2 regions of the Hydrogenophaga atypica genome follow, and region 2 is predicted to be linked to the other one. Evidence: riboswitches for the same ligand, from Rfam matches in the RefSeq annotation. Region 2 holds a riboswitch; the other holds the start of a gene.

Region 1 (15,723 bases), on a different contig from region 2:
CACCAAGGTGGCCGCCATCGTGGCCGACGAGCTGGGCGTGCCCTTCGAGCGCGTGCTCTCCACCGCCAGCGACACCAGCAAGGTGCCCAACGCCAGTGCCACCGCCGCCTCCAGCGGTACCGACCTCAACGGCCGCGCGGCCCAGTTCGCTGCCCGCAACGTGCGCGACAACCTGGCCAGCTTTGTGGCCGGTCTCGACGGCTGCGGCGCGGGTGCGGTGCGCTTCGTCAACGGACAGATCATCAGCCCGAGCAAAACCCGACAGTGGGAGGACGTGGTGGGCGCGGCCTATGCCAACCGCATCCAGCTCTGGAGCGATGGCTTCTACCGCACGCCCAAGATCCACTACGACAAGGTGACCATGCTGGGGCGGCCCTTCTACTACTTCTCGTACGGTGCGGCCTGCACGGAAGTGGCCATCGACACCCTCACCGGCGAATACCGCGTGGTGGCGGTCGACATCCTGCACGACGTGGGCCAGAGCATCAACCCGGCCATCGACATCGGTCAAATCGAGGGCGCGTTTGTGCAGGGCATGGGCTGGCTGACCACCGAGCAACTGGTGTGGAACAACAAGGGCTACCTGCAAACCCACGCACCCAGCACCTACAAAATCCCGGCCACCGGCGACGTGCCCGAGCACTTCAAGGTGGCCCTGTGGCCCGAGCCCAACCGCGAGGACAACGTGTTTGGCAGCAAGGCCGTGGGCGAGCCGCCCTTCATGCTCGGCATCAGCGTGTACGAGGCCCTGCGCGACGCGGTGGCCCAGGCGGGCGGGCAGCCCGATGCGATGAACGCACCCGCCACCGCCGAGGAAGTGCTGCGCGCCGTGCAGGGCTTTTGACGCCCTGCTGAACCTCAGGCCCAGTGGGCCTTGAAGTCCTGTGCGTACCGCTCCAGGCGGATGGGCGCCTGGCCGGTGATGCGCTGGACGGCATCGGTGGTGCGCTCGGCATAACCGGCCTTGAATGCGCCCAGGATCACCAGCAGGAACTCGGCGTAATCGGCTGGCAGGCCCGCGCCCAGCAAGCCTTGGCGCATCGCGTCTTCGGGGATGTCGGTGTAGCCGATGGCGCGGCCCGCTGCCTGCGAAAGGATGGCCGCCACCTGGTGGTGGTCAAACGCCTCGCTGCCCGTGAGGTCGTGGGCCGCGTTCACGAAGCTGTCTGACGACAACAGCTTCGCGGCCACGGCGGCCACGTCACGGGTGTCGATGAAGCTGCCTTTGGCATCACCCACGGGCAAGAAGATCTGGCCCTGGCTCTGGATGCCGTGCAACCAGAAGGTGTGGAAGTTCTGCATGAACCAGTTCGGGCGGATCACGTTCCACGCCAGGCCCGAGCGCTCCAGGTGCAGTTCGGCTCGGCGCAGGGGGATGCTGTCGTCGGCATTGGCCCCCATGGCCGACAACATCAGCAGCTTGCGCACACCGGCGGCCTTGGCGGCATCGATGGCGGGGATCAGCAGCTCGTGTTGGTTGGCGAAACCGGGTGGGCACATCAGGAACAGCTGATCGGCCCCCGCCAGCGCGGCCGCGAGGCCCTCACCCGTGCCCATGTTGACCGTGACTTCACCGGCTTGTGTGGCCACGCGGCTGGTGGCGCGGCGAACGGTCTGGCCTTGGGCCGCGAGCAGGTCGGCCAAGGTCGAACCGATTTGGCCGCTGGCGCCGATCACGAGGGTGGTGGTCATGAAAAAACTCCGTGTGTGGTTGAACGAGCCCTCAGTGTGTCCGGTATCGACAAGAACCTGAATGCATGAAATGCCACCATTCATGTCTGATCGTCCATAAAATATCGATCTATGGACATACTCTCAGACATCTTGCATGTCGCGGGATTGAAGCGCCGCCTGCTCGACCTGCATGCGCTCCAACCCGAGGCCGCCCTGCGTTTTCCTTGCGACCGCAGCTTTGGCCTGCACGCCGTCACGCGCGGCCAGGCCTTTGTGCACGCGCCCAACCTCGACGCGCCCTTGGCCCTGCAGGCCGGTGACCTGGTGCTGATGGCGCGGGGCTGTGTGCACCTCCTGTCGCTGAACGCCGAGCCACCCTCACACAGCACCACCGTGCCCATCGCCACGTTTGTGGGGGCCGAGCCGTCTGCGCTGCCCCGCCACAGCGGCACGCAGGTGGTCAGCGCCGCCTACCAGTTGTGGCACCCGCCGCTGCACCCTTTTCTGCGCAGCCTGCCGCCCTGGTTTGTGGTGCGGGGACACAGCCTGCCACAGCTCTCGCCACTGCCTCTCACCTTGGGGCTGCTGGACCGCGAGCTGGGCGGTAAGGGCCTGGGTGCCACCTCGGCCACGCACGGCCTGCTGGACGCGCTGTTTGCCTTCGCGCTGCGCGAGATCGCCGAACGCGAGAACCCCGGCCAACCCGGCTGGCAACACGCCATCGCCGACCGCCCCATCCGCCAGGTGCTGGGGCTCATGCACGGCAACCTCGCCCACGGCTGGACCTTGGACGAGCTGGGCCAGCAGGTGGGGCTGTCGCGGTCCGCGCTGGCCGAGCGTTTTCGCAGCGCGCTGGGCGACACACCGCTCAACCACCTGCGCACGCTGCGCATGCAAAAAGCCCTGCAACTGTTGGCCGACACCCGCCAGACGCTGGAACAGGTGGCACAGGCGGTGGGTTACCAGGACGCCTTCGGTTTTTCCAAGGTCTTCAAGCGCACGACCGGGCTGTCACCGCGCCAGTTTCGCGAACTGGACGCCAGCGACCGGCTGGCGCCCTTCCGCTTTCAGGAGGCGTGAACGTTGCCCCTCAGGCCGCGTGGCGCCGGTAACCCGCCAACAGCAGCGCCAACAAGCCCATGCCCGCCGCACAACCCCGGTTGAGCCAGCGCAAGCCCGCCTGCGACAACCAACGCACCGCCTGCCGCCCGGCCAGGGCGTAGGCCACCATCACGGCGGTGTCGATGGCAATGAACAGGGCGCCCAGCAACGCGTACTGGGGCGCGAGCGCCTGCGCCGGATCGACAAACTGCGGGAGAAACGCCCCAAAAAACAGCAGGGCTTTGGGGTTGGACAAAGCCACCGTGAGGCTGCGCGTGAAAGCCGCGCGGCCTTGCACCTCACGCCCCGGCACATGGGCCAGCGTGGCCTGCACATCGGCCACCGGGCTGCGCCACAGTTGCACCGCCAGCCACAGAAGGTAGAGCACACCCACAACACGCACCACCTCGAACAGCCAGGCGGACGCCAGCATCAGCGAACCCAGCCCGATGGCCACCACCGCAATGACCACCGCGCTGCCCAGCGTGGCGCCGGCCATGCCCCAGGCCGCCCGGCGCAGGCCACCGCTCATGCCATTGGACAAGGCCAGCAACATGGTCGGGCCGGGAATGACTGCCAGCGCCAGTGACGCGGTGGCAAACATCAACAAGGTCTGAAGGCTGGGCATGGTGGCGGGCTCGGCTTCTTGAGAAAACAGGGCTCCTAGAATACCGCGCATGACCTCCCCCACCCCCTCCCCGTTGCGTGTGGCCGTCATCGGCGCCGGTGCCGTTGGCTGCTTTTATGGTGGCATGTTGGCGCGCGCCGGTCACGCCGTCACGTTGATCGGCCGCGCGCAGCACGTGCAGGTGTTCGAACGCGATGGCCTGCGCATGCAGACCCTGTCCTTCGACGAACAGGTGCCGGTGGCTGCGAGCACCGAAGCGGCGGCCGTGGCCGGGGCCGACGTGGTGCTCTTCGCCGTCAAATCGCCCGACACGGAGGCCACTGGCGAGCAGATGCGCCCCCACCTCAAGGCGGGTGGCTTGGTGCTGTGCCTGCAAAACGGGGTGGACAACGCCGAACGGCTGCGTGCCGTGTTGCCCGACGTGGATGTGGCCGCCGCCGTGGTCTACGTGGCCACCGAAATGGCCGGCCCCGGCCACCTGCGCCACCACGGGCGAGGAGAGCTGGTGATCGAACCCACGGCTGGCAGCGCGCGCCTCGTGCAGGCGCTCATGGCTGCCGGCGTGCCCACCGAGATCAGCGACAACGTGCGCGGCTCGCTCTGGGTCAAGCTCATCCTCAACTGCGCCTACAACGCCTTGTGCGCCCTGGGCAAGCTGCCCTACGGCCCGCTGGTGGAGCGCCCCGGCGTGCGCGAGGTGATGGCCGATGTGGTGGCCGAATGCCGCGCCGTGGCCGCCGCCGATGGCCTGACCCTGCCCGGCGACGTGGACCTGGCGGTGCGCCGCATCGCCGAAACCATGCCGACGCAACACTCGTCAACGGCGCAAGACCTGATGCGTGGCAAGCCCACCGAAATCGACCACCTCAACGGCTACGTGATGCGCCGTGGCGCGGCCCTGGGCGTGCCCACACCGGCCAACCGCGTGTTGTGGACGCTGGTCAAACTGACGGAACCAGAAGGCCCGCGCTGAACCGACCGAACGGAACGGCCACGCCTGCACGACAGAGATCGTTCGGCACGCGGCTGGCGACATCGCCAACGCTGGCACCTTGATTGACAACTATGGGCACGAACTGCCGGGGATGGCTATGCAGCGGTTGCTGTCATTTGGCGGCTTCTGCGCAAAGCACGCATGGAGACCGATAACAGTCATTGAGTACCTAAGTTCACGATCACGAGATGGACGCTTCGAGGACGAATTGCCGCACACTTGATTCGGTCAGGACTGCCTACGGCATATCGCTGGATATGCCAACCCGATTTAACGACAGTCTTTCGATATGAGAAAAACCCAGGAGGCCACACTCAGTCGGCCTTTATGCCGCGCTCTTTGATGACCTTGCTCCACCGAGCGCGTCCAGCGACCAGGTCATCTGCCGCTTGTTGCGTCGTGCTGCCCACCGGATCGATGTCCAGCGTTTTCAACTTGTCGCGCAGAGCAGGCGATGCCAGAGCCTTGCGTACTTCGGCATTGAGCAGCTGGACAACGGCTTCTGGTGTGGCAGATGGCGCCAGCAATACATAGCCAAACTCGGTGGTTCCAGCGGGATAACCCAGCTCCGCAATGGTGGGCACATTGGGCGCCAGCGGCGAGCGCTTGTTTCCAGACACCGCCAGGGCGGTCAGTTTGCCCGTTGACACGTGCTGCGCCACCGATGGTGTGGCCATGAAGCCGGCCTCGACCTGCCCTCCCAGCAAATCGATGACGGCAGGCGCGTTGCCACGGTAGGAAACGTGGTTGAGGTTGCCCTGAATCAGGGACTGCAGCGCCTCTGTCGTTAGGTGCCCTGGGCTGGCATTGCCGGCCGAGGCGTAGTTGAGCCCCTGCCGGGCGCTGTCCACAAACTGTTTGAAGTTGGTGATCTTGCTGGCCGTGCTGGTCACCAGCATCTGGCTGAAACGTGCCACCGTGGCGATGGGCCGCAGATCACGCGCCGGGTCGAATCCCATGCGTTTGCCGTACAACTCGGGGTTGGCGGTGATGCCCGTGTCGAGCGTCAACAGCAAGGTGTGCCCATCTGGCGCGGCTTTGCTTACGCTTTGCGCACCAATGTTCCCAGTAGCACCTGCCTTGTTCTCGATGATGAAGGGCTGTTTCAGCTGATCGGCGAGTCGCTCCCCCAACGTACGGGCAAGGATGTCGTTGGGGCCACCGGCAGGAAACGGGACCACGATGGTCACGGCCTTGCTGGGGTAGGTCTGTGCCACAGCAACCTGGCCGGCCAACCCAAGCGTGAAGGCGAAAAATGCCAGCCCGGCGCGGCGCGTGATGTGGGAAGTCTGCATGCTTGTCTCCTGGATCGGCTGAGTTAGAACAGGTCAATTGTTGGTTCATTCAGACGTGGGCACAATGGCGCCAGCGGCAAAACACATAAGCGATTCTTATGAATTTCAGACAGCTTTGGTATTTGCAACTCATCATCTCGAAAGGCAGCTTTGCCGGCGCTGCCAAAGAAGCAGGCGTATCACAGCCGGCCATCACGCAAGCCATGCAGGCCATGGAGAAGGCGTGGGGCGTCCCCATGTTCAAGAAGGTGGGGCGCGAGAAGCGGCCCACCGATGCGGCCATCGCCATGGCTCAACAAGCGTCCGAATTGCACAGCCGTCTGGAGAAGTTGGCGGGTCCGGCGTCCGTCGAGGGCTTGCAGCTGGGCAAAACCTTGCGCGTGGGCATGGCACCCGCCGCCGCGCTGCTGTACGGGGCCACCATCGAAGGCATCTGGCGGACGTTTGAACCCGAAGGCCTTCTGCAAATCGTCAGTGGCAGCGCGCCTGAACTGCTGACCGCCTTGCAGCAGGGACAGCTCGACCTGGTGGCCGCTCCCCGGCCACGGCGTTATCAGGAAGACGGACTGGGGCAGATTCCATTGCATTTGAGCAGCCCCGTCATCTACGCGCGCAAAGACCACCCCATGCGGGGCGCCACCTCGTTGCAGGACATCCGAAGCGCAAGCTGGGCAGTCTCCGGGCGAGGCGGCACGGCGGGCAATGTGATCGAGGAAGCCTGCCGCGTGCGGCGCCTTCCGCCACCGCGTGTCCTGGTGCAATGCGCTGACTACATGACGGTGCTGGACCTGGTTGCCAACAGCAATCTGCTTTGTGTGGTCCCGCACCCGGTGCTGATACAGCAGCGCCAGCAAGAGAACCTGCGCGCACTGAAGGTCCGCGAGGGCCTGCCGCAATATGAGGTCTGTCTTTTCTGGCGGCTCCATCACCCGTCCACCAACACGCAGGCCATTGCGGCCATTGTCGACAGGCTGGATCATCTCCACCCAGGTCACGCTTCGGCGCCCTCGGTTCACGCACCGACCGCGCGCAAGCGGCGGCACTGAGATCAGGCGATGCGTTTCGGGTTGGGGCTGTTGTCGCTGTGCTCCATGAGGAGCTGAACCAGTTGCTGCATCAGATCGCACTTGAGGACCTGCGCCTGTGGTGTGTCCCACAGGTTGTGTTTCTCCAACGGATCTGACTGCAGGTCATAGAGCTCGCCCCAGTCACCTTCGGCGAAGACACTCATGCGGTGTGTGCGGGTCACGATGGTTCGAACTTTCACCGGCCGCTCGAAGCCAAGGTAGGCGCGCTGCTGGTTTTCCTCGATCAGCACGGCGTCGCGGCCCGTGTGAACGGGCTCACCGTTGGGCGTGAACAAGGGTTTGCCTTGCACCCCATTGGGCGCGGCAATACCGGCACGGTGGATGATGGCCGCCCCCAGGTCGATCGAAGAGGTGAGGTCATCACGGGCCACCGCATCCACCCGAGCTGTCCCTGGTTCGCGCCAGATCATGGGGACGCGCACCAGTCCCTGGTAGTGGAGCGGCCCTTTGAGCACGATGCCGTGGTCACCCATCAAATCGCCGTGGTCCGATGTGAAGATGACCACGGTGTTGCTGTCTGCGCCGCAGTCACGCAATGTTTCCATCACCATGCCGATGCGGTCATCGATGTTGGTGATCATCCCGTAGGTCAGTGCGATCATTTCCTGCACCTCGCGAACGGTGGCTGCAAACAGGCGCGGCCCATCCAGCTTGGCCTGTCCACCCTTGCGCTCTTCCATCAGCCATCGCACGTGGGGCGCCACCTCGCCATCCGCACCCATGGTCTCAGGCACACGGATGTCTTCGGGCTTGTACATGTCCCAGTAACGCCCAGGTGGTGTCCAGGGGTGATGCGGGTCGGGAAACGAACATATCACTGCGAACGGCTGCTCGGGGTGTTCGGCCACATGTCGCTCTATCCACTGGCTGGTCTGTGTCGCGATGAAGTGGGTGGGGTATGTGAACTCGTCAAGCTGCGTTTTCCAGGCCTGCGGCGCGACGTAGCGCGGGTCGCGGTCGCCATGTTCCCGGCCCAGTCGCCCGGCGAGATCGGGGTGCTCCACCTGCAGCCAGCGCAGCCAGTCGCCGAAGCACTCGTCAGCGTGGTGGTTGCACAGAACCACGTCCTGAAACCCGTAGTACGGCAGCGTTATCTGGTGCTGGGGATCCTGCCACCGCGATCGCAGCTCCTGCTCATAGGCCGAGGGATCATCGTTTTCGCGCCGGGCTTCTGAGTAAGCACGCGACTTTTCTGTGCCTGGAAGCTGCACCGCTGGCGGCAGCAAGGGTGGCTTGTCCTCCATGTTCTGCAGGTGGCTTTTACCAATGAAGCCGGTGTGATAACCGAACTCCGCCAGCAGGTCCGCAAAGGTCACCGACTCCAGGGGCAGCGGCACACCATTGCTGCGGGCGCCATGAACCGAAGGCATGCGCGAGGTCATGATGGAACCTCGGTTGGGCATGCACACCGGGTTGGCGACATAGGCCCGTTCAAAACGAGTGCCGCTATGAGCCAGCGCGTCGATGTGGGGCGTCTTCACCTGCGTGTTGCCGTAGCACCCCAGGTGATCGGCTCGGTGCTGGTCTGTGATGAAAATCAGGAAGTTGGGTTGTTTGTTCATCGCGTTCACTCAGCCGATACCTTTTTGGCGCGGATCAACGCTCCCCATTTCGCTTGGTCGCGCGAAATCCACTGGGCTGTGGTTTTTGCGTCCAGATTCAGTACGTCAACACCTTGCGTGGTGAGGTTTTTCTGCACCTGGCCGTCGCTCAGCGCGGTTCGCAGCGCTTCATCCAGTGCCGATTGGACGGCGGCAGGCAGCCCCGCAGGGGCCATCACGGACCACCACACCGCCGTCTCGCTGCCGAGTTGGCTGATGCCCGCTTCCGCAAAGGTGGGCACCTGGGGCAACGAGGGCAAGCGCTTGTCGCCGGTGACGGCCAGCAGAACGAGTTCCTTTCGCGCCGCGTTCTGCAAGGCAACAGGTGTGCCGACAAACATCATGTCAATCTGTCCACCGATCAGATCGGTCATGGCCGGTGCGGCGCCCTTGTACGGCACATGCACCAGATCCACGCCGGCCTGACCCTCAAAGAGCGCGCCAATCAGGTGGGATGGCGAACCGTTGCCTGCAGAGCCAAACGTGAGTTCACCCTGTTTGCCCTTGGCACGGGTCAACAAGGTCTTCACATCCGGTATGCCCTTGGATGCGTTCACCACCAAGACGTTGGACTGCGACGCCACCAGACGCAATGGCGTGAAGTCCTGGCGGGCGTCGTAGCCGGCATTCGCTGTGAGTTGGGGTTGAACCGTCAGTGCTGCGTCGCCCGCGAACAAAAGCGTGTAGCCGTCAGCTTGCGCCTTGACCACCTCCCGTGTGCCGATCGTTCCGCCACCGCCAACGCGGTTTTCCACGATAACCTGTTGCCCCAGCGTTTTGGACATGCCCTGAGCAACGACTCGAGCCAGCACATCGGTCGGCCCACCTGCCGCAAAGGCCACCACCAGTTTCACCGGCCGCGATGGATAGGCCTGGGCTAAGGCCGTTGTGGGCACTACGAACGTCGCAGCCAGTACAAGGGCCACAAATCGGCGATGGGTTTGCATCGATGTCACCTGGGGTATCAAAGATGCAAATTATTTGACCACTGCCAATTTTGACCAACAGCGATCAGGCCTGAAACATAACTAAATGTTATGTGTTTGACCAACCACGCACTGATCACAATTTAGGCTCCACTTGCTCTTGCGGGCGTTGCCAGAGGTGATGGCCACAGATTTACCGCATCGCCAGTCGGTCTGCCAAGCGATCACCGGCAAGGGACAACAAGCGGCTTCGTACCGCCATCCATGTATCCACGGGCATATACGAAGCGACAACGGTCGTTCGACTGCCGATGCTAAAAGGCTGCTCCCCGCCTAAAGCCCCCACCCGGCAAGCAGCTCCCCACGCCCATCTCCGTTCAACCACAGCCCTCCCCCGGATTCCCAAGTACACTCCCACCCGCTCCGGGGTGCACGTATGGCGTGCTGAGATGGCGGACTTGACCGCCGGAACCGCGAACTTGATCTGGTTAGTACCAGCGTAAGAAGAGCTGCAGCGCCGTTGGCGCGTGCGTCCGTCCCTGTGTGGCGGGCGTGCGCGCCTGCACCACCGGCGTCGAGGCGGGGCATTTTTCCAACCACTTTGGAGACTGCCTCAATGAACGCCCCCGACAAGCTGCAGCAACTGCTTTCGCTCACCCGCGAACCCTTCCCCCAGTCCCGCAAGGTCCATGTGCCTGGCACGCAAGACGGCGTGCACGTGCCCATGCGTGAGATCGCGTTGACCAATGGCGAAACCGTCACGGTCTACGACACCTCGGGCCCCTACACCGACCCGCAGGCCGCCATCGACATCCGCCGTGGCCTGGCGCCGCTGCGTGCCGGTTGGATTGCCGCGCGCGGCGACACCGAGGCCTACACCGGTCGCCACCGTGTGGCGTTGGACGACGGCGGCAAACACGGCCCGAACGGCGACGATATGGCGGACGCGCGCATCGAAGCCCTGCGCGCCGAGGCCGCCGCGCTGCAACGCACGCCGCTGCGCGCCAAGCCTGGCGGCAACGTCACACAGATGCACTACGCGCGACAAGGCATCGTCACGCCCGAGATGGAGTTCATCGCCATCCGCGAGAACGGCAAGCGCGAGTGGATGCGCGCCTACCTGGGCGATGCCGAGCGCGAGGCGCGTTTGAAAGGCAACCCGCTGGGCGCGCGCATCCCCGACATCATCACGCCCGAGTTCGTGCGCGACGAGGTGGCGCGCGGCCGCGCGGTGATCCCGGCCAACATCAACCACCCCGAGCTGGAGCCCATGGTCATCGGGCGCAACTTCGGCGTGAAGATCAACGCCAACATCGGCAATTCGGCCGTCACCTCCTCCATCGAGGAAGAGGTGGAAAAACTCGTGTGGTCCATCCGCTGGGGCGGCGACACGGTCATGGACCTGTCCACCGGCAAGAACATCCACACCACACGGGACTGGATCGTGCGCAACGCGCCCGTGCCCATCGGCACCGTGCCCATCTACCAGGCACTGGAAAAAGTGGGCGGCGTGGCCGAGGACCTGAGCTGGGCCATCTTCCGCGACACCCTGATCGAGCAGGCCGAACAGGGCGTGGACTACTTCACCATCCACGCCGGCGTGCGCCTGCCCTTCATCCCCATGACGGTCAAGCGGCGCACCGGCATCGTTTCGCGCGGCGGCTCCATCCTGGCCAAATGGTGCATCACCCACCACAAAGAGAACTTCCTCTACACCCACTTCGAAGAGATCTGCGAGATCATGAAGGCCTACGACGTGAGCTTCTCACTGGGCGATGGCCTGCGCCCCGGCAGCGCCGCCGACGCCAACGACGAGGCCCAGTTCGCCGAGCTGCGCACCCTGGGCGAGCTGACGCAGATCGCCTGGAAACACGATGTGCAGACCATGATCGAGGGCCCCGGCCACGTGCCCATGCACCTGATCCAGGCCAACATGGAAGAGCAGCTCAAACACTGCCACGAGGCGCCCTTCTACACCCTGGGCCCGCTCACCATGGACATCGCGCCGGGCTACGACCACATCGCCTCGGCCATAGGCGCCGCCATGATCGGCTGGATGGGCACGGCCATGCTGTGCTACGTCACGCCCAAAGAACACCTGGGCCTGCCCGACCGCGACGACGTCAAGCAGGGCATCATCGCCTACAAGATCGCCGCCCACGCGGCCGACATCGCCAAGGGCCACCCGGGTGCCCGCGCGCGCGACGACGCCATGAGCAAGGCGCGTTTCGAGTTCCGCTGGCGCGACCAGTTCGCCCTGGGCCTGGACCCGCAGACCGCCGAGGCCTACCACGACGAAACCCTGCCCAAGGACAGCAGCAAGGAGGCCCACTTCTGCTCCATGTGTGGCCCCAAGTTCTGCAGCATGAAGATCACGCAGGATGTGCGGGACTACGCCGAGAACCAGGGCCTGAGCGAGGGTGAAGCCCTCGCCCGTGGCATGGCGCAGAAAAGCGCCGAGTTCAAGGCCACCGGCGGCGAGTTCTACGTGCCGCTGGAAACGCTGACCACCAAGAAGGCCTGAGCCGTGGCGCGCATAGGCATCGCCGGGGCCGGCGTGCTCGGGCGGCTGCTGGCCTGGCGGCTGAGCCACACCGGCCACGCGGTCACGGTGTTTGACCCGGCGCCTGGCCCCCAGGCGCCGGCCACCGGGCAACTGGCCGACACCACCCCACACGCCGCCGGCTTCACCGCCGCCGGCATGCTCAGCCCCCTGGCCGAACTGGACCACAGTGGCCCGGCCATCGCCCGCCTGGGCTGGCGTTCGCTCGCTTTGTGGCGCGATATCGCCCAGGCGCTGCGCGAACAGGGTTGTGGGGCGCCGCTGTTCGCGCAGCATGGCAGCCTGCTGCTGGCGCATGGTGCCGATCTGGGAGCGGCGCGCCGTGTGCTGGCCCGCCTTCAAGCCGCGCCCGACCTGCCCGCGCCTCAGCGGCTGGACCGCGACGCCCTGGCCGCGTTGGAACCAGCGCTTGCGCCTGGGTTGAACGCGTGGCTGCTGCCCGACGAAGGCCAGGTGATGGGCCGCGACATGCTGCATGCCCTGGCCACCCACGCGCCCGGCGTGGACTGGCGCTGGGGCCAACAGGTCCAAACCGTGGGGCCCGGTGCCTTGCACACGGACAACGGCACGCCCAGCCGTTTCGATCTCGCCATCGACGTGCGCGGCCTCGGCGCCCGGCCAGCACTGCCCCTGCGCGGCGTGCGCGGCGAGCTGCTCTGGCTGCACGCGCCCGGCCTGCGCTTGCTGCGCCCGCTGCGCCTGCTGCACCCGCGCCACCGCGTCTACATCGTGCCGCGCCCCGGCAACCTCTTCGTGGTGGGCGCCAGCGAGATTGAGAGCGAGGACCGCTCCCCGGTCAGCCTGCGCAGCGCGGTGGAGCTGATGGCCGCCGCACACAGCGTGCTGCCCGAACTGGCGGAGGCCCGCATCGTGCACATGGAGAGCAACCTGCGCCCCGCCCTGCCCAACAACGAACCCCACACCCACACCGCGCCCGGCCTGCTGCGCATCAACGGCCTGTTCCGCCACGGCTGGCTGCTGGCGCCGGCGCTGGTGGAGGACGCACTCGCCGCCTTGGGAGATCTCAAGCATGTCTGACACCCTGCATCTCAACGACCAACACCTGCCTTGCCCGCACGGCCTCACGGTGGCCGAACTGCTGCGCCAGCAAGGCCTGGACGGCGCCGCACTCGCCACCGCCGTCAACGGCCATTTTGTGCCGCGCGTGCAACGCGAACACCACACGCTGCAGGCCGGTGACCAAGTCCTCACTTTTCAAACCATCGTCGGAGGTTGACGCGCATGACCCCATCCAACTGGGCACCCTACGGCGTCGAACTCGGCAGCCGCTTTCTGCTCGGCAGCGCCGGCTACCCTTCGCCTCAGGTGCTGGGCGAGGCCATCGTGGCCTCGGGCACGCAGGTGGTCACCGTCGGCCTCAGGCGCAGCCTGGCCGGGGCCGGCGACAACGGCTTCATCGCCGGCATCCTGGCCAGCGGCGTGCGCCTGTTGCCCAACACCGCCGGCTGCCGCAGCGCGCGCGAGGCCATCACCCTGGCCCACATGGCGCGCGAGCTGTACGGCACGCACTGGATCAAGCTGGAGGTGGTGGGCGACGAGCACACCCTGCAGCCCGACCCCTGGGGCACGGTGGAGGCCGCCGCCGAGCTGGTGCGCGAAGGCTTTGCCGTGTTTCCCTACTGCACCGACGACCTCGTCACCTGCCGCCGCCTGCTGGACGCCGGGTGCGAACTGCTCATGCCCTGGGGCGCGCCCATCGGCTCGGGCCAGGGCCTGCTCAACCCCTTTGCCCTGCGCACCCTGCGCGCGCGCCTGCCCGGCGTGCCGCTGGTGGTGGACGCCGGTATTGGCGCGCCCTCCCACGCCGCCGCCGCCATGGAGCTGGGCTTCGACGCCGTGCTGCTCAACTCCGCCGTCAGCCAGGCGGTGGACCCGGTGCGCATGGCGCGCGCCTTCGGCCAGGCCATCGCCGCCGGCCGCGCCGCCTTCGAGGCCGGCGTGATGGCGCCACAAGACATGGCCGTTGCCTCCACCCCGGTGCAAGGCCACCCCTTTCTGATCGGATGACCCCATGAACCAGCCCCCCGTGATCTGGAGCGTGGCCGGCACCGACAGCGGCGGCGGTGCCGGCCTTTCGGCCGACCAGCGCGCCGCCGACGCCCTGGGTGTGCACCTGTGCCCGGTGGTGGCCGCCGTGACGGCGCAGAACACCGTGGCCGTCACCCACATCCACACCACGCCGCCCGAACAACTCGACGCGCAACTGGCCGCCCTGGCCGACGACCTGCCCCCGCGCGCCATCAAAACCGGCCTGGTGGGCAGCGCCGCCAACGCGCGCGTGTTGGCCCGCTGGGTGGACAGGCTGCGCCAGCGCGGCCCGCTGGACTTGGTGGTGGACCCGGTGCTGCGCGCCAGCACCGGCGCGGCCTTCGCTGATGCCGAGCTGCTGGCCGTCTACCGCAACGAACTGTTGCCACGCGCGAGCGTCATCACCCCCAACCAGCGCGAAGCCCAGGCCCTGCTGGGCACGGCCGAGCAGGACGTGCCGGCCCAGGCCGGCGCCCTGCGCGCGCTCGGCGCCCAGGCGGTCTGCATCACCGGCGGTGACGCCGCCACCCCGGCGCTCTCGCCCACACTCTCACATGACTGGCTGGACACGCCCCACGCGCGCGGCTGGCTCAGCTTGCCGCGTGTGGACACGCCCCACCACCACGGCACCGGCTGCACCTTCGCCAGTGCCCTGGCCGCCGCCCTGGCGCTGGGTTGGGTGGCTGCCGACGCCGCCGTGCTGGCCAAGATGGCCACCACCCACGCCCTGCGCCACGCGCGCGCCGTGGGCAGCGGCGCCGGGCCGGTGGCGGCACGCGCCGGCTTCGGCAACGACCCCACACTGCTGCCCCGCCTCTCGCTGGGCGAGCAACCGGTCGCGTGGCGTGAAACGCGCCAAGGCCGCGATCCGGGCCTTTACGCCATCGTCGACAGCGCCGAACGCGCCGAGGCCGTGCTGCGTGCACGGCCTGGGGTGGACACGCTGCAGCTGCGCATGAAACGCCCGGCGAACATCGATGACACCCGCTGGAGCCAACAACTGCACGATGCCATCGTTCGCAGCCAGCGCGCGGCCGACGCGGCCGGCGTCACCCTGGTCGTCAATGACCACTGGCACACCGCGCTGCGGGCCGGCGCCCGCGCCCTGCACCTGGGCCAGGAAGACCTGCTGACCCTCACGCCAGTCGACCACGCCACCCTGCAGGCCGCGCGCGACCGAGGCGTCGAACTCGGCCTCAGCTCGCACAGCCTGTGGGAGCTGTGCCGAGCCGCCGCCCTGGCGCCCGACCTGATTGCCTGCGGTCCCGTCTGGCCCACCACCACCAAAAACATGCCGTGGCACCCACAAGGCCTGGACAACCTGGCGTGGTGGGCCCACATGGCCCCCGCACCGGTGGCGGGCATAGGCGGTGTGCTCGCGCCTGAGCAGCTGGCTGACATCGCGGCCACAGGCGCGGCTGGCGGCTGTGTGGTGCGGGGGCTGGGCGCGGACCCGGCCCTCACCCTGCCGGCGTGGCGGGCCGCTTGGCGCGAGGGGCTGGCGCGGCGAAAACCGCCGCCTCCCGAGCTGCCGCACCCGACCTTGGCTTGAAGCCCGGGCGCCAGCCCCCGTAACATCGCCCAATGAACACCACCCTCCCCGGTCCCGATGGCCGCCCGCGCTGCCGCTGGTGCGCCTCGGCGCCCGAGTTCCTGCCCTACCACGACGAGGAATGGGGATTTCCGGTGGCCGACGACCACCGCCTGTTTGAGAAGCTGTGCCTGGAGGGATTTCAGTCGGGTTTGAGTTGGCGCACCATCCTGGCCAAGCGTGAGCACTTTCGCCGCGCCTTCGTGGGCTTCG
Region 2 (15,723 bases):
GCGGTGTGGGGCGTGAGCAGCCGCAACCGCGAGCAGAACTTCGCCCTCAACCTGCTGATGGACCCGGAGGTGGACTTTGTCACGCTCGCCGGCACGGCCGGCACCGGCAAAACGCTGATGGCCCTGGCCGCCGGCCTCACACAGGTGCTGGACGACCGCCGTTACACCGAAATCATCATGACCCGAGCCACCGTGAGCGTGGGCGAGGACATCGGCTTTTTGCCGGGCACCGAAGAAGAAAAGATGGGCCCCTGGATGGGCGCACTGGACGACAACCTCGAATTTCTGGCCAAGGGCGACGGCGGCAACGCGGGCGAGTGGGGCCGCGCGGCCACCAACGAGCTGATCCGCAGCCGCATCAAGGTCAAGAGCATGAACTTCATGCGTGGGCGCACCTTCATGAACAAGTACGTCATCATCGACGAGGCACAAAACCTCACGCCCAAGCAGATGAAGACGCTGATCACCCGTGCCGGCCCGGGCACCAAGATCATCTGCATGGGCAACCTGGCACAGATCGACACGCCCTACCTCACCGAAGGATCCAGCGGCCTGACCTTTGCAGTGGACCGCTTCAAGGGTTGGCCCCATGGCGGTCACATCACGCTGGCGCGGGGTGAACGCTCCAGGCTGGCGGATTTTGCCAGCGACGTGCTCTGACACCTGGCAACACCCGATGGCGCGACGCTGGGCATGGGTGCTGGGCGCCGGACTATGTCTGGCGACTCAGGTGCACGCCACGTCTGGCGTCGGGCCTCGCGCGGAAGGCGCCACACAGCCATTGACGTTTCAAGGTCAGAAACGGCTCTACTTGTTGCGGCTGCCGCCGGGCAAACCGGCAGACGCCAGCGGTTGGCCGCTGGTGGTGGTGTTCCACGGCGGTGGCGGCGATGCGCTGAACGTAGAGCGCATGACCCGCTTCACCGAGCTGGGACGCCAGCAAGGCTTTGCCGTGCTGTACCCCCAAGGCACATCGGCGGCGGGGCAACGGCTGGGCACGTGGAACGCCCAACATTGTTGTGGTACGGCCATGCGCCAACGTGTGAACGACACCGGCTTCATAGAGGCCTTGCTCAATGACGTGCTGAGGCAGCACCCCCTTGACCCCAAACGCCTCTACGCGACCGGCCTATCCAACGGCGGCATGATGGTGCACCGGGTGGCGGCCGCCTACCCACAACGTTGGGCGGCCATCGCGCCGGTGATGGCCTCTTTGTTCGGTGACGAACCCCCTGCGGCCTTGCCCGTACCGACCTTCATCGTCAATGGTGAGCTTGACGCGTCCATTCCGGTGGATGGCGGACCGCCTGGTGGGCGGTTCCGGCAGGCGTGGAGCGGACGGCCGCTGCTGCCGGTGTCAGCTCAGAGCCTGTACTGGGCGCAAGCCAACGGCTGTCAGCCCGGCCCCGACAAGCAGTTTTTGCCCACCCACGTGCATTGGCAATACAGCTGCGCCAAAGGTCGAGATGTGGAGCGTGTGCTGGTCACGGGCCTCGGGCATGCGTGGCCCGGCGGTTTGCGTGGCGCTCCCGGCGCCGACGACCCTACTTCAGCGTTTGATGCGACACGCGAGATCTGGCGCTTCTTTGAGCGGCACCGCCGCCCCTGACACCGGGGCCGACAGGCGTGTTAGAAATCGCCGCCGCCGTAGCCCGGCGCCAAGCTCTCAAAGCGCGTCAACGCGTTGAGGAAGGCCAGCTTCACCGTGCCCGTGGGGCCGTTGCGCTGCTTGCCGATGATGATTTCGGCCACACCCGGCTCTTTGCAGGCCTCGCGGGTGTAGTACTCGTCGCGGTAGATGAACATGATGATGTCCGCGTCCTGCTCGATGGCGCCGGATTCGCGCAGGTCGCTCATCATGGGGCGCTTGTCGGTGCGCTGTTCCACCGAACGGTTGAGCTGCGACAGCGCGATAACCGGGCACTGCAACTCCTTGGCCAACATCTTGAGACCGCGCGAAATTTCGCCCAGTTCGGTGGCACGGTTGTCGCCACCCGCCGTGCTGGAGCCGCTCATGAGCTGCAGGTAGTCGACCACGATCAAACCCAGCTTGCCACACTGGCGCGACAGGCGCCGCGCGTTGGCGCGCAGCTCGCTTGGCGTCAAACCCGGCGTCTCGTCGATGTGCAACGACACGGTGCGCAGCTTTTCGATGGCTTCGGTCAGTCGCGGCCACTCGTCGTCGGTGAGTTTGCCGGTGCGCAGGTGGCCTTGGTTGATGCGACCGATGGAACCCACCACACGCACCGCCAGTTGGGATGCGCCCATTTCCATGGAGAACACGGCCACCGGCAACCCTTCATTGAGCGCCACATGCTCGGCGATGTTGATGGCGAACGCCGTTTTGCCCATGGAAGGGCGCGCCGCCAGCACCACCAGATCGCCCGCCTGAAGGCCAGATGTCATTCGGTCCAGGTCAATGAAGCCGGTGGGCACGCCCGTCACGTCGTTGGGGTTGTCGGCCATCTCCTGCACACGGTCCAGCAGCTGCACCACCAGGGTGTCCATGCTCTGGAAACCCTGCTTCATGCGCGAGCCTTCTTCGCCGATGTTGAAGATCTTCTGTTCGGCTTCGTCCAGAATTTGTGCCACCGCCCTGCCCTGCGGGTTGAAGGCGTTGGTGGCAATCTCATCGCTGGCCGACAACAGCTTGCGCAGGATGCCCCGCTCGCGCACGATTTCAGCGTAGCGGCGGATGTTGGCCGCACTGGGCACGTACTGCGCCAGGGAGTTGAGGTACGCCAACCCACCCACCTCTTCGGCCCGGCCCTGGCTTTGCAACTGCTCAAACACCGTGATCACGTCCGCCGGCTTGGAACCATTGATCAACGCGGCCACCGCCGTGAAGATAAGGCGGTGCTCGTATCGGTAAAAGTCGGTGTCCTTGATCAGATCGCCCACACGGTCCCAGGCGCCGTTGTCCAACAGCAAACCACCCAACACGCTCGATTCGGCCTCGATGGAGTGCGGCGGAATGCGCAGCTGCGCCACCTCGCGGTCTGCGCCGTAGCTGCTGTCTTCAAGGGCTTCAAACGGGGCGGGCAAAGCAGTGTTCATGGGCATCCTGAGCAAATGTTGATGGTATGTCAGCTCGCAGCCGGGCCTGTGGACAAACCTGGGGATGGCTTGTGCAACACGTGGGGGTACCCTGTGCAATGTGCAACGACCCGACCAGTGGCCCTTCCAGGGGCCATCCATGGGGGGGTGGCGCACAAACGAAAAAGGTCCCGTACTTGCGTACGGAACCTTGTCGTGTTTGGCTCCCCGACCTGGGCTCGAACCAGGGACCTACGGATTAACAGTCCGGCGCTCTACCGACTGAGCTATCGGGGAAAAATACTTGCTTCCGGCAGCCAAGGCAGAAAAGAAAATGGGAACCGGGGTGGTTCCCATTTTTCGCCTTGTTTGGCTCCCCGACCTGGGCTCGAACCAGGGACCTACGGATTAACAGTCCGGCGCTCTACCGACTGAGCTATCGGGGAACAAGCCTTGAAGTATATCGATATTTTTCGGTTTTTTGCAAGCAGCCCGATTTTTTTCAGAAGTTGGTCTGCAGGGCCAGGCGCAGGGTACGTGGCGCGGCGGGGAACAGGTAGATGTGGCCGTACTGGTACGGCGACTCTTTGAAGAAGCGGCGGTTGGCGAGGTTCTCCACGGCCAGCGTCCAGGTGGCTTTGTGGCCACCCAGTTGGGTGTCGTAGCGCAAAGCGGCGTCCAGTTGCGTCCATGAGGGCAGGCGCACGGAGGTATCGGGCAGCACGTTGCGGCGGCCTTCGTGCGACAGGCTGGCAATGGCGCTCAGGCCGGGCACGGCGGCGAAGCGGTAGCCCACGCTGGCGCGCAGCACCCACTCGGGCACATTGGTGGGGGCCTGACCATTGAGTTCGGGCAAGATCACGCCGCCGCGTCGGCGCGCGTGCATGAAGCTGGCACTGCCTTGCAGGCTCCAGGCGCCCAGACGGGTGCCTGCGCCCAGTTCCAGGCCACGGTGACGCGCATCACCGTCGATCACGCGCGTGCACGTCGCGGCATCGTCGCAGGTGCCCACATCGCCAGAAAGCGGCCGCGTGATGTTGAACAGGGTGGCGTTCCAGCGCACACGGCCGTCGTCGTGTTTGAGGCCCATTTCCCACTGGCGGCTCTCCAGCGTGGGCAGGGGTTGGCCGGCGTTGGTGTAGCGGCTGCGGCCAGGGGCCACTTCCGATTCAACGCCTTTGCCCCAGCTCGCGTAGAGCATGTGGGCGGGCGTGAGTTGCCAACTGCCGGCGAGCCAGGGGGTGGTGAAGCTGCGTTGGTAGTCGGTCTCGCGCGAGCCGTCGGTGCGCACGCTGTGGCGGTTCAGGCGCGTGTGGCGCAGGCCCAGCCAGGTGCTCAGGCCGGGCGCCCATTCGATGGCGTCGTAGGCAAAGAACTCGGTGCTTCGCTCGCGCAGGTTGGTGTACGGGTCGGCGTAGGTGGGGTCTGCTGGCAGCGCGGGCTGGGTGTAGATGTTGCCGGTGCCCACGGCGGCGTTGTTGTCGGCCTGGGGCTGGCCCAGGTCGGTGTGGCGGTTGGCCTGCATACCCAGGCGCAGTTGGTGTTTGATGGCGCCAGTCTTGAGTTCACCCTTCACGGCCAGCTGCAGCGCCTGGGTGGTGCGGCGCTCGTTGTCGCTGCGGAAGTCGTAGAGGTCGTAGTCACCGTTGGGGCAGTAGCGGTCAGCGTAGTAGGTGTCGCTGCCCGCATCAAAGCAGCCGTAGGGGTAGGCCAGGCGGTCGTCGGCCTGCAGGCGCTGCGAGGCCAGTTGAGCGGTCCAGCTCCAGCCTTCGGCCAGGGCCTGCTCAAAGCGCACGCTGCCGCTGAAGTTGCGCATGACGCCGGGCTGGCTCCAGGGCTGGTGGTTGATGTTGACGAAGGGGTTGGCGGCGGGCAGTTGGTTGCCCAGCAAGCTCAGCCCGGGCACGCCGGGCTGACTGCGACGGCTGTGCTCGAATTCCACCTCCAGCAGGCTGTCGCGGCTGATGCGCCAGTCCATGGCCAGGGCCAGCAGGTGGCGGCGGCCATCGGCGGCGTCCACATGGCTGCCAATGCGTTCGCCGGCCAAGTTGAAGCGGTAGCCAAACTCGCGCGACTCGCCAAAGCGGCCCCCCAGGTCCACGTGGGCCAGCACGCCGCCCTCGCTGGTGACTTCGGTGCGCAGGCTGCGCAGGTCTTTTTCGGTGGGGCGTTTGACCACGTAGTTGATGAGCCCGCCCGGCGCGCTGGTGCCGGCCTGGATGCCGCTGGTGCCCTTGAGCACTTCCACGCGTTCTTTGTTTTCCAGCCCGATCACGGTTTCGGCACTGATGGGCAGGCCTTCACGACGGAAGTTGTATTTGGCGTCCAGCACGTAGCCGCGCACGGTGGCGTAGTCCCAGTAGCCCACGGCGTTGTAGGCGTCGGAGACCGAGGCATCGAACTTGTAGAGGTCGCGCACGCTGCGCGCGCCGCTGGCCTCGATCTGGGCGGCGTCGATGACGGTGGCGCTGATGGGCGTGCGGGCCAGGGGCGCGTCGCCAAAGCCGCCCACGTCCACGCTGGGCGCTGCCGTGCCGTCACTGACGGTGACAGGGGCCAGGGATTGGGTTTGCGAGAAGGCCGCCGTGCTGAACAAGGCGGCGGCCACGGGCGTCAGCATGAAGCTGCGGCGGGGCAAAGAGCGAAATAGAGAACGGGTGTGTGCCATGGCGTGGTGGTCGCGAAATGGCAGGTCGGCTGGGCATGGCACCGAGCAGAATACCCACGTGTGGTGGGCGCCCGGTAACTGCGTTTGCTTCCCTGCGCGAGGATTACCTCAATCAGGTTCAAAGGGACTTTCTCAGTCGCCCGCCGTGTGGCGGGCAACACCCCTAGCGAAAACACGTTGCAACAACGTGCGGCACGAATTGTAGTTCAGGCCACCGGGGACGGCACACGCATGGCCTGGGCCGCGATGTCCAGCGAACGCAGACGCAGCGCGGGGTCGAACACGTCGCTGACGATCATGAACTCGTCCGCTTCGGTCACCCGGGCCAGCTCTTCGAAGTGGGCCGCCACAGCAGCAGGCCCGCCTATGGCGGCCACGGCAAGAAAATCGTCCACCGCCGCGCGCGCCTGGGCGTGCAGGCTGGCACGGAAATGTGGCACCGGCGGCTGCAGCCGCTGGCGGTCGCCGGTGAGGATGCCCAGCACCCGCTGGTAGGTGCTGCTGGCCAGGAACTCAGCCTCCTCGTCGGTGGGGGCGGCAATCACCGGCACACCCACCACCGCGTAGGGTTGCTGGAGTGTGGCCGAGGGCTGAAAGTGGCTGCGGTAAACATCAAGCGCTTGCAGCAGCAGGCGCGGCGCAAAGTGCGAGGCAAATGCGTAGGGCAAGCCCCGCTCGGCCGCCAGGCGCGCCGAAAACAGGCTGGAACCCAGCAACCAGATGGGCACGTTGGTGCCCGCCCCGGGCATGGCCACCAGGCGCTGACCGGGCTGAGCAGGTGCCAGCAGCCGCTGCAGTTCTGCCACATCGCGCGGGAAGTCGTCTTCACTTTCCACACGCTCGCGGCGCAGGGCGCGCATGGTGGGGCCGTCGGTGCCGGGCGCGCGGCCCAGGCCCAGGTCGATGCGGCCGGGGTACAGCTCGGCGAGGGTGCCAAAAGCCTCGGCCACCACCAGCGGCGCGTGGTTGGGCAGCATCACGCCGCCCGAACCCACACGCATGTGCGAGGTTGCAGCGGCGATGTGCCCCACCAGCACGGCCGTGGCCGAGCTGGCAATGCCCACCATGTTGTGGTGTTCGGCCAGCCAGTAGCGGGTGAAACCCAGGCGTTCGGCGTGCTGGGCGGTGCGCACGGCGATGTCGAGCGCTTCGCGCACGGTGCCACCTTCGCGCACGGCCACCAGATCGAGCATGGACAGGGCGATGTCGGATAGAGCTTTCATGCCATGGATTGTCCCGCTTCGGCCATGGGCTTGCACGGCGCGTGTTTATCATCCGACGCATGAAGCCCGCCGCCATCGAGACCTTTTTCGCCACCCTCAAGGCCGCCAACCCCATGCCGGTGACGGAGCTGGAGTACACCAGCGTGTTCGAGCTGCTGGCCGCCGTGCTGCTCTCGGCCCAGGCCACCGACGTGGGGGTGAACAAGGCCACGCGGCGCTTGTTCCCGGTGGCCAACACGCCCCACAAAATCCTGGCGCTGGGGCTGGAGGGCCTGGAGTCGCACATCAAGACCATTGGCCTGTTCCGCAGCAAGGCCAAACACCTGATGGCAACCTGCCGCATTCTGGTGGAGCAACATGGTGGCCGGGTGCCGCGCACCCGCGAGGCGCTGGAAGCCCTGCCCGGCGTGGGCCGCAAGACGGCCAACGTGGTGCTCAACGTGGCTTTTGGTGAACCCACCATGGCGGTGGACACGCACATCTTCCGCGTGGGCAACCGCACGGGCCTGGCACCTGGCAAAACGCCGCTGGCGGTGGAGCAGCAATTGCTCAAGCGCATTCCGCCAGCCTACCTGGTGGACGCCCACCACTGGCTCATCCTGCACGGCCGCTACGTGTGCCAGGCGCGCAAGCCGCTGTGCCACCAGTGTGCGGTGGCGCACACCTGCGACTTTCAGCCCAAAACACGCGCATGACGCGGCGCGCGCCCGCCCTGCCTTGGCTGGAGCCAGGCCAAGCCTTTCCCCCGCTGAGCAGCGCCTGGGGCGCACACGACCCGGCCCCGGGCCTGCTGGCCGCCGGTGGCGCGTTGGACGTGCCCACCTTGCTGGCGGCCTACTCGCAAGGCATTTTTCCCTGGTACAGCGAAGGCCAGCCCATTCTGTGGTGGAGCCCCGACCCGCGCATGGTGCTGCAGGTGACGGACTTCCGGCTCCATGACTCGCTGCGCAAACCCCTGTTCAGCGGGCTGCGCCAGCAGCGCATCGAAATCCGTTTTGACCACGATTTTTCGGCGGTAATCCGGCACTGTGCGGCCACGCCCCGCCACGGCCAGCACGGCACCTGGATACTGCCGGAGATGGTGGCCGCCTACGAGGCCCTGCACCGCGCCGGCCACGCGCACAGCGTGGAGACCTGGTGGGACGGCGAGCTGGCCGGCGGCCTGTATTGCGTCAACCTGGGCAGCATGGTGTTTGGCGAATCCATGTTCAGCCACCGCAGCAACGCCTCCAAGATGGCGCTGGCGGGTCTGGTGGCCTTTTGCCGTCAACACGGCATCACCGCCATCGACTGCCAGCAAAACACCGCCCATCTGGCGTCACTGGGTGCGCGCGAGATCACTCGCAGCGATTTTGTTCACCATGTGCATGGCACGCTGGCAACACCGGCACCGGCATGGCGCTTCTTGTCCGTATACTGGAAACATCTCTTGCCCGCACACGAATTCACGTGACGCATCCCAAAGAGCTTCCCCTTCAGGCGCTGCAGTTCTACGCCACAGCGCCCTACCCCTGCAGCTACCTGGACGGCCGACAGGCGCGCTCGCAAGTCGCCACCCCCAGCCACCTGATCCACAACGACGCCTACTCAGACCTGGTGGCACGCGGCTTTCGCCGCAGCGGCATGTTCACCTACCGCCCCTACTGCGATGGCTGCAGCGCCTGCGAGCCGCTGAGGGTGAAGGTGCACGACTTCAAGCCCAGCCGCAGCCAGAAGCGGGCGCAAGCCAAGCACGGCCACTTGCACACCCGCGTGCTCAAGCTGTGTTTTGTGCCCGAGCACTACCAGCTCTACCTGCGCTACCAAAACCACCGCCACGCCGGCGGCGGCATGGACCACGACAGCATCGACCAGTACACCCAGTTCCTGTTGCAAAGCCGGGTCAATTCGCGATTGGTGGAATTCTTCGAACCCGCGACCGAGGACCGGCCAGCACAGCTCAAGATGGTGTCTATCGTCGATGTGCTCAACGATGGCATTTCCGCCGTCTACACCTTCTTTGAGCCTGAGGCACGCGCCAGCTACGGCACCTACAACGTGTTGTGGCAGATTGAGCAGGCGCGCAGCCTGGGCCTGCCACACGTCTATCTGGGGTACTGGATCGAACAAAGTCCCAAGATGCGCTACAAGGCGCTGTTCGAGCCACACGAAGTCCTGCGCGACGGGCAATGGCAGAGAGCCCCATGACACCCGGCCCACACGGCATCTGCCGGTGAGCCTGAGATTTCATCTCGTAAAATACGGTCATTGATAGGCACCATGACCAAACGCTCAGACACCCTCCCCAGCCACCCCAGCGTCCAAGTGATTGAGCGCATGTTCAATTTGCTGGAGGTGCTGGCTTCCCGCGAGGAAGCGGTTTCACTCAAAGAAATCAGCGAGAAAACCGGCCTGCACCCCTCGACCGCACACCGCATCCTGAACGACCTCACCATCGGTCGTTTTGTGGACCGCCCGGAAGCCGGCGCATACCGGCTCGGCATGCGCCTGCTGGAGTTGGGTAACCTGGTGAAAGCCCGCTTGAGCGTGCGCGACACCGCCCTAGGCCCCATGCGCGAGCTGCACAAACTCATCCAGCAGCCGGTGAACCTGAGCGTGCGCCAAGGCGATGAAATTGTGTACGTGGAACGTGCCTACAGCGAACGCTCAGGCATGCAGGTGGTGCGCGCCATTGGTGGCCGTGCGCCGCTGCACCTCACCTCGGTGGGCAAGCTCTTTCTGGCGGCCGACGACCCACAGCGCGTGCGCGCCTACGCCACCCGCACCGGGCTGCAAGGCAACACCCGCAACAGCCTCACGCAAGTGGCCGCACTGGAGCGCGAATTGAGCCTGTGCCGCCAACTGGGCGTGGCGCGCGACAACGAGGAGCTGGAGCTGGGTGTGCGCTGCATGGCCGCAGGCATCTACGATGACCAGAACAAACTGGTCGCCGGTTTGTCGATTTCAGCGCCTGCCGACCGCCTGGACGATGGCTGGTTGCCCAAGCTCAAGGCCACCGCCGCCAGCATTTCAGCGGCCTTGGGCAACCTGAACCAACGCCCATAAAAAAACCCCGGCAACCATCTGGCGCCGGGGTTGTTGTGTGGCGCGCGCACGTCGCGCACGAATTCAGCTCTGTGGCTTGGCAAACTGCATCAGGGTGTCGGTGCGTTGTTCCACCCAGCGGCGCACACGCTCCGCGTCACCTATACGCGCCGCCTTGCCTGCGGCGTCCAGAAACACCATGATGACCTGACGACCGGCCACGTTGGCCTGCATCACCAGGCAGCGACCCGCCTCGGAGATGTAGCCGGTCTTCTGAAGCCCAATGCTCCACTCCGGGTTGTGCACCAGGCGGTTGCTGTTGTTGAACTGGACGGTGCGCCGACCCACATCCACCTGGTGGCTGGGCGAGGTGGACAGGTCGCGCAACATCGGTCGGTTGTAGGCCGCAGCGGCCAGCGTGGCCAGGTCCTTGGCACTCGAACGGTTGTCACTGGACAGGCCGGTTGGCTCCACATAGCGCGTGTCGTTCATGCCCAGCTCGCCGGCCTTGGCGTTCATCAGGGTCACAAACGCCGACAAGCCGCCCGGAAAGGTGCGTCCCAGCGCGTGGGCTGCACGGTTCTCGCTCGACATCAGCGCCAGGTGCATGAGCTCGCCGCGCGACAAGGTGGTGCCCACGGCCAGGCGCGAACTGCTGCCCTTGAGCGTGTCCACGTCGGCCTGGGTGATGGTGATCATCTCGTCCATAGGCAACTGCGCGTCCACCACCACCAGCCCCGTCATCAGCTTGGTCAGCGACGCGATTGGCAGCACCGCCGTTTCATTTTTGCGCAGCAGCACTTCGTGCGTGTCTTGGTCAACCACCAGTGCCACGCTCGAATTCAGGTCCAGCGGATCGTCGCGCTCACGCAGACCCAGCTTTTCACCCATTGAGGGCCGCGCCACGGCCAACGTGGCGGCAGAAGTGACCGCAGCAGCAGCAACCACCGATTTGCGCACCCGTTTGTTGGCGGACGCCACGCGCGTACCTGATTTGCGTTGCGCCACAGCGGCCTTGTTGGTGCGGCCCGTATTGGCTTGAGCGGTTTTTTTGCCTGCCACTGGTTTGACAGCCACCGGCTTTTTGGCTTTGTTGACTGTGCTCGTCTTGGCCGCCTGGGCGCTGCGCGTCTTTTGGGTCTGAGCGTGAGAGACATTCAACAGGGACAAGGCCACAAACAAAGCGGCACCACCCACCCATTTCAGCGTCCGACCTGTTGTTTGCATCATGCGGAAACCTTAAAAGTGAAGTTTTATGTAACGGAGTATACGCATGAAAAAAAACGCAAGCAATATCAATTGCTTGCGTTTACTTGTTCAAAAAGAGCCTTAAGACGTGGTCCTAACTGGCTCCAGTTTGCACCTTTTTGGTGAAATCATCCCTGGGCCGCCACCCGCTCGCCCTTGCTGTGCAGCTTGTTCAGCGCGCTCAGGTAAGCCTTGGCAGATGCAACCACGATGTCGGGATCGGCGCCCACACCATTGACCACGCGCCCACCATGTTGCAGGCGCACCGTCACCTCGCCCTGGCTTTCGGTGGAGCCGCTGGTGATGGCGTTCACCGAATACAGCACCAGTTCGGCACCGCTCTTGACGTGGCTTTCGATGGCCTTGAGCGACGCGTCCACGGGCCCATTGCCATCGGCCGTGCCGTGAAACTCCTTGCCGTCCACGGTGAACACGACCTCGGCGTGCGGGCGTTCGCCGGTTTCACTGCGCTGGGCCAGCGACACCAGGCCGTACTGCTCCTTCTCGGCGGTGACGCTTTCGTCGCTGCACAAAGCCAGGATGTCTTCGTCGAAGATTTCCGCCTTGCGGTCGGCCAGTTCCTTGAACGCGGCGAAGGCGGTGTTGACTTCGCTCTCCGACGCCATTTCAATGCCCAGCTCCTGCAGGCGCTGCTTGAAGGCGTTGCGGCCGCTGAGCTTGCCCAGCACGATCTTGTTGGCGGCCCAGCCCACGTCTTCGGCTCGCATGATTTCGTAGGTGTCGCGCGCCTTGAGCACGCCGTCCTGGTGGATGCCGCTGGCATGCGCAAACGCGTTGGCACCCACCACGGCCTTGTTGGGCTGCACCACAAAACCCGTGGTCTGGCTCACCATGCGGCTGGCAGGCACGATCTGCGTGGCATCGATGCCAAGGTCCAGGCCAAAGTAATCGCGGCGCGTTTTCACGGCCATCACAATTTCTTCCAGCGAGCAGTTGCCGGCACGCTCACCCAGGCCGTTGATGGTGCACTCCACCTGGCGCGCGCCGCCAATCTTCACGCCAGCCAGGGAGTTGGCCACCGCCATGCCCAGGTCGTTGTGACAGTGCACGCTCCAGATGGCCTTGTCGGAGTTGGGCACGCGCTCGCGCAGCGTTTTGATGAAGTTGCCGTACAGCTCCGGCACGGCGTAGCCCACGGTGTCGGGCACGTTGATGGTGGTCGCACCTTCGGCGATGACCGCCTCCAGCACGCGGCACAAAAAGTCCATGTCGCTGCGGTAGCCGTCTTCGGGGCTGAACTCGATGTCGGCACACAGGTTGCGGGCAAAACGCACCGATTGCTTGGCCTGCTCCAGCACCTCTTCGGGCGTCATGCGCAGCTTTTTCTCCATGTGCAGCGCGCTGGTGGCGATGAAGGTGTGGATGCGCGCGCGGTTGGCGCCTTTCAAGGCCTCGGCCGCACGTGCGATATCGCGGTCGTTGGCACGGGCCAACGAGCAGACGGTGGAGTCTTTGATGGTGTTGGCGATGGCCTGCACACAATCAAAATCGCCGTTGGAGCTGGCGGCGAACCCGGCTTCGATCACGTCCACCTTGAGGCGCTCGAGCTGGCGGGCGATGCGCAGCTTCTCGTCCTTGGTCATGGAGGCGCCGGGCGACTGTTCGCCATCGCGCAAGGTGGTGTCAAAAATGATCAGTTGGTCAGACATGGCTTATCTCCTGGGAATGCGTGAAACCGGGCCTCAAGCGCCGGCCAACTCGTTGGCGGTGGGGACGTCGGCCGAAGCCGGGGAAACTGTGATTGTCGCGCGTTGCAAGCCTGAAAGTACGGCCTTGAGCGACGCAGCCACGATGTCGGTGTCGCGGCCCACGCCGTACACCGTCTGCGAAGCGCCGATGCGCAGCTCCAGGTAGGCGACCGCATGGGCATCGGCCCCGGCGCCGATGGCGTGTTCGTGGTAGTCCAGCACGCGCACCGAGACCCCCAGGGCTGCTCCCATGGCCTGCACAAAGGCGTCGATGGGGCCATCGCCGTGGCCGGCAAACGCCACGGAACGGCCCGCCACTTCGCACTCGCCTTCGAGCCGCACCGCCTGGGCGCCCTGCCCTTCGCTGGCCTGCAGCCGGTAGCGCGGCAAAGCGGTGGCGCTGACGTGGTACTCGCTGTCAAACAGCCGCCAGAGATCGTCCGCCGTCAACTCGTGGCCCTCGGTGTCCATGACCTGCTGCACCGCCTGACTGAATTCGATCTGCAAACGGCGCGGCAGATCCAGCCCGTACTCGCTGTCGAGCAGGTAGGCGATGCCGCCCTTGCCCGACTGGCTGTTCACGCGGATCACCGCCTCATAGCTGCGGCCCAGGTCCTTGGGGTCGATGGGCAGGTAGGGAATGGCCCAAACGTCGCCGTCGCGTCGCTGGGCAAACGCCTTCTTGATCGCGTCCTGGTGAGAACCCGAGAAGGACGTGTAGACCAGATCGCCCGCGTAGGGGTGGCGCGGGTGCACGGGCAACTGGTTGCAGTGCTCCACAGTGCGGCGCACCTCGTCGATGTCGGAGAAGTCCAGCCCAGGGTCCACGCCCTGGGTGTAGAGGTTGAGAGCGACGTTGACCAGGTCGAGGTTGCCCGTGCGCTCGCCGTTGCCAAACAGGCAACCCTCGACGCGGTGGGCGCCGGCCATGAGCGCGAGCTCGGCCGAGGCGGTGCCGGTGCCGCGATCGTTGTGCGGGTGCACTGAGACCACGATCTCGGGACGGTCGCGGAAACGACGCACCATCCACTCCACTTGGTCGGCGAATACGTTGGGTGTGGCGTTCTCCACCGTGGTGGGCAGGTTGAGGATGATGGGCCGACCCAAACCCCAGGCGGCAATGGCGGTTTCGCAGGCTTCAAGCGACACCTCCAGCTCGGCCAACGAAAAGGTCTCGGGCGAATACTGCAACACCCATTGGGTGTCGGGGCGGTCGTCGGTGAGGCGGCGCACCAGGCCCACATGCTCGTCCACCAGTTGCATGACCTGCGGCACCTCCAGCCCGAAGACCACGCGGCGCCACACCGGCGCGACAGCGTTGTAGACGTGCACGATGACGCGGCGGGCGCCGGCCACGGCCTCAACAGTGCGCTCGATCAGCTCGGCGCGTGCCGGCGTCATCACTTGGATGGTCACGTCGGCGGGGATCAGATCTTCCTCGATGAGCTTGCGCACGAAATCGAAGTCGGTCTGCGAGGCGGCCGGGAAGCCAACCTCGATCTCCTTGAAACCGATGCGCACCAGCAGCTCGAACATGCGCAATTTGCGCGCCGCGTCCATGGGCTCGATCAGGGCCTGGTTGCCATCACGCAGGTCGGTGCTCAGCCACACGGGGGCCTGCGCCAGAACGGCGTCGGGCCAGGTGCGGTCGGTGAGCCCGATGGGGCGGAAGGCTTGGTACTTGCTGGCGGCTTGCTTCAACATGGTGCTCTCTCGAAGGTGAGCCAGCAACGCCCAAAAACAACCACGGCCCGTTGCTGGTGCATACGGGCCGTGGTTTGGCGAAAAAAGTGCGCGCGAAACTCTACCTGCCCGTGAAGGACAACAGTAGTAGGGTACGTGCAACGAATTTCATGCGTGTCAATGTATCACAAAAAATCTGGCCTCATGCCTTCAGTCGTGCAGGCCGCGCTCGTCGGGTTCATCGGTTGACGTGCTGACCACACTCACGGGCCGGCCCTTGGACTTGCGCCACGCGTACACCACATACCCCGACAGGCCGTAGCACACGAACAGGCCAAACAACACGGTGGGCGGGTGGATGTTGATGATGGCAATGCCCAGCGCGACCAGAACGATGGCGGCAAAGGGCACGCTCTTCTTCAGGCTGAGATCCTTGAAGCTGTAGAAAGGAACGTTGGTCACCATCGTGAGCCCAGCGTAGAGGGTGATGGCAAACATGGGCCACTCCAAATCTTCCCCTTGCCACCCGGCTTCGGTGGTCAACCAGATGAAGCCTGCCACCAGCGCCGCCGCCGCAGGCGATGGCAAGCCCTGGAAATAGCGTTTGTCCACCACGCCGGTGTTGACGTTGAAGCGGGCCAGGCGCAGCGCCGCGCAGGCGCAGTAGACAAATGCAGCGATCCAGCCCCAGCGGCCCAGGCCGCGCAGCGACCATTCGTAGGCAATCAGCGCGGGTGCCGCGCCGAAGGACACCATGTCGGACAAGGAGTCCATCTGCTCGCCAAAGGCGCTTTGGGTGTTGGTCAGCCGCGCCACACGGCCATCGAGGCTGTCGAGGACCATGGCCGCAAAAATGCCGATCGTGGCCAGGTCATAGCGGCCGTTCATGGACATCACCACCGCGTAAAAGCCGCCAAACAGCGCGGCCAGTGTGATCATGTTGGGCACCATGTAGATGCCCTTGCTGCGGCGTGGCACGTGGCCGGCGTCCGCGTTCGATTCGGTTTCCTCTTGCATGCGCTGAAGTGTAAGGCAGGCTTAAGAATAGAAACCAGGGATCGCCCTGAGGTGCCTCGGGTCAGGCGTTGCTGTTGGCGCGCACCTCTGCCAGGCTGGTCTGCCCCAGCAGCAC

The links. A riboswitch is a leader RNA that binds a small molecule or an ion and turns the genes downstream of it on or off. The one in region 2 is predicted to bind thiamine pyrophosphate.
Region 1: linked by a shared signal. The riboswitch ahead of thiC (phosphomethylpyrimidine synthase ThiC) and the one ahead of ACFQPB_RS17000 (TonB-dependent siderophore receptor) in region 2 are both predicted to bind thiamine pyrophosphate.

The regions. Positions count from the first base shown of each region.
Region 1 is NZ_JBHTCA010000015.1:42,867-58,589, forward strand. It holds gene xdhB (xanthine dehydrogenase molybdopterin binding subunit) at 1-844, shown strand, start outside; gene ACFQPB_RS16480 (NAD(P)H-binding protein) at 859-1,692, opposite strand; gene ACFQPB_RS16485 (helix-turn-helix transcriptional regulator) at 1,804-2,754, shown strand; gene ACFQPB_RS16490 (LysE family translocator) at 2,765-3,403, opposite strand; gene ACFQPB_RS16495 (ketopantoate reductase family protein) at 3,453-4,376, shown strand; gene ACFQPB_RS16500 (Bug family tripartite tricarboxylate transporter substrate binding protein) at 4,712-5,692, opposite strand; gene ACFQPB_RS16505 (LysR family transcriptional regulator) at 5,791-6,738, shown strand; gene ACFQPB_RS16510 (sulfatase family protein) at 6,741-8,342, opposite strand; gene ACFQPB_RS16515 (Bug family tripartite tricarboxylate transporter substrate binding protein) at 8,348-9,328, opposite strand; TPP riboswitch at 9,722-9,830, shown strand; gene thiC (phosphomethylpyrimidine synthase ThiC) at 9,924-11,831, shown strand; gene ACFQPB_RS16525 (FAD-dependent oxidoreductase) at 11,835-12,908, shown strand; gene thiS (sulfur carrier protein ThiS) at 12,901-13,107, shown strand; gene ACFQPB_RS16535 (thiazole synthase) at 13,113-13,898, shown strand; gene thiD (bifunctional hydroxymethylpyrimidine kinase/phosphomethylpyrimidine kinase) at 13,903-15,471, shown strand; gene ACFQPB_RS16545 (DNA-3-methyladenine glycosylase I) at 15,504-15,723, shown strand, end outside.
Region 2 is NZ_JBHTCA010000016.1:50,809-66,531, reverse strand. It holds gene ACFQPB_RS17025 (PhoH family protein) at 1-660, shown strand, start outside; gene ACFQPB_RS17020 (CE1 family esterase) at 782-1,609, shown strand; gene dnaB (replicative DNA helicase) at 1,630-3,057, opposite strand; tRNA gene ACFQPB_RS17010 (tRNA-Asn) at 3,258-3,333, opposite strand; tRNA gene ACFQPB_RS17005 (tRNA-Asn) at 3,407-3,482, opposite strand; gene ACFQPB_RS17000 (TonB-dependent siderophore receptor) at 3,539-5,704, opposite strand; TPP riboswitch at 5,777-5,879, opposite strand; gene ACFQPB_RS16995 (LLM class flavin-dependent oxidoreductase) at 5,911-6,927, opposite strand; gene nth (endonuclease III) at 6,987-7,622, shown strand; gene aat (leucyl/phenylalanyl-tRNA--protein transferase) at 7,619-8,380, shown strand; gene ACFQPB_RS16980 (arginyltransferase) at 8,377-9,114, shown strand; gene ACFQPB_RS16975 (IclR family transcriptional regulator) at 9,187-9,972, shown strand; gene pbpG (D-alanyl-D-alanine endopeptidase) at 10,036-11,013, opposite strand; gene ACFQPB_RS16965 (hypothetical protein) at 10,951-11,325, shown strand; gene ACFQPB_RS16960 (2-isopropylmalate synthase) at 11,328-12,869, opposite strand; gene leuA (2-isopropylmalate synthase) at 12,903-14,612, opposite strand; gene pssA (CDP-diacylglycerol--serine O-phosphatidyltransferase) at 14,802-15,608, opposite strand; gene ACFQPB_RS16945 (GspE/PulE family protein) at 15,670-15,723, opposite strand, start outside.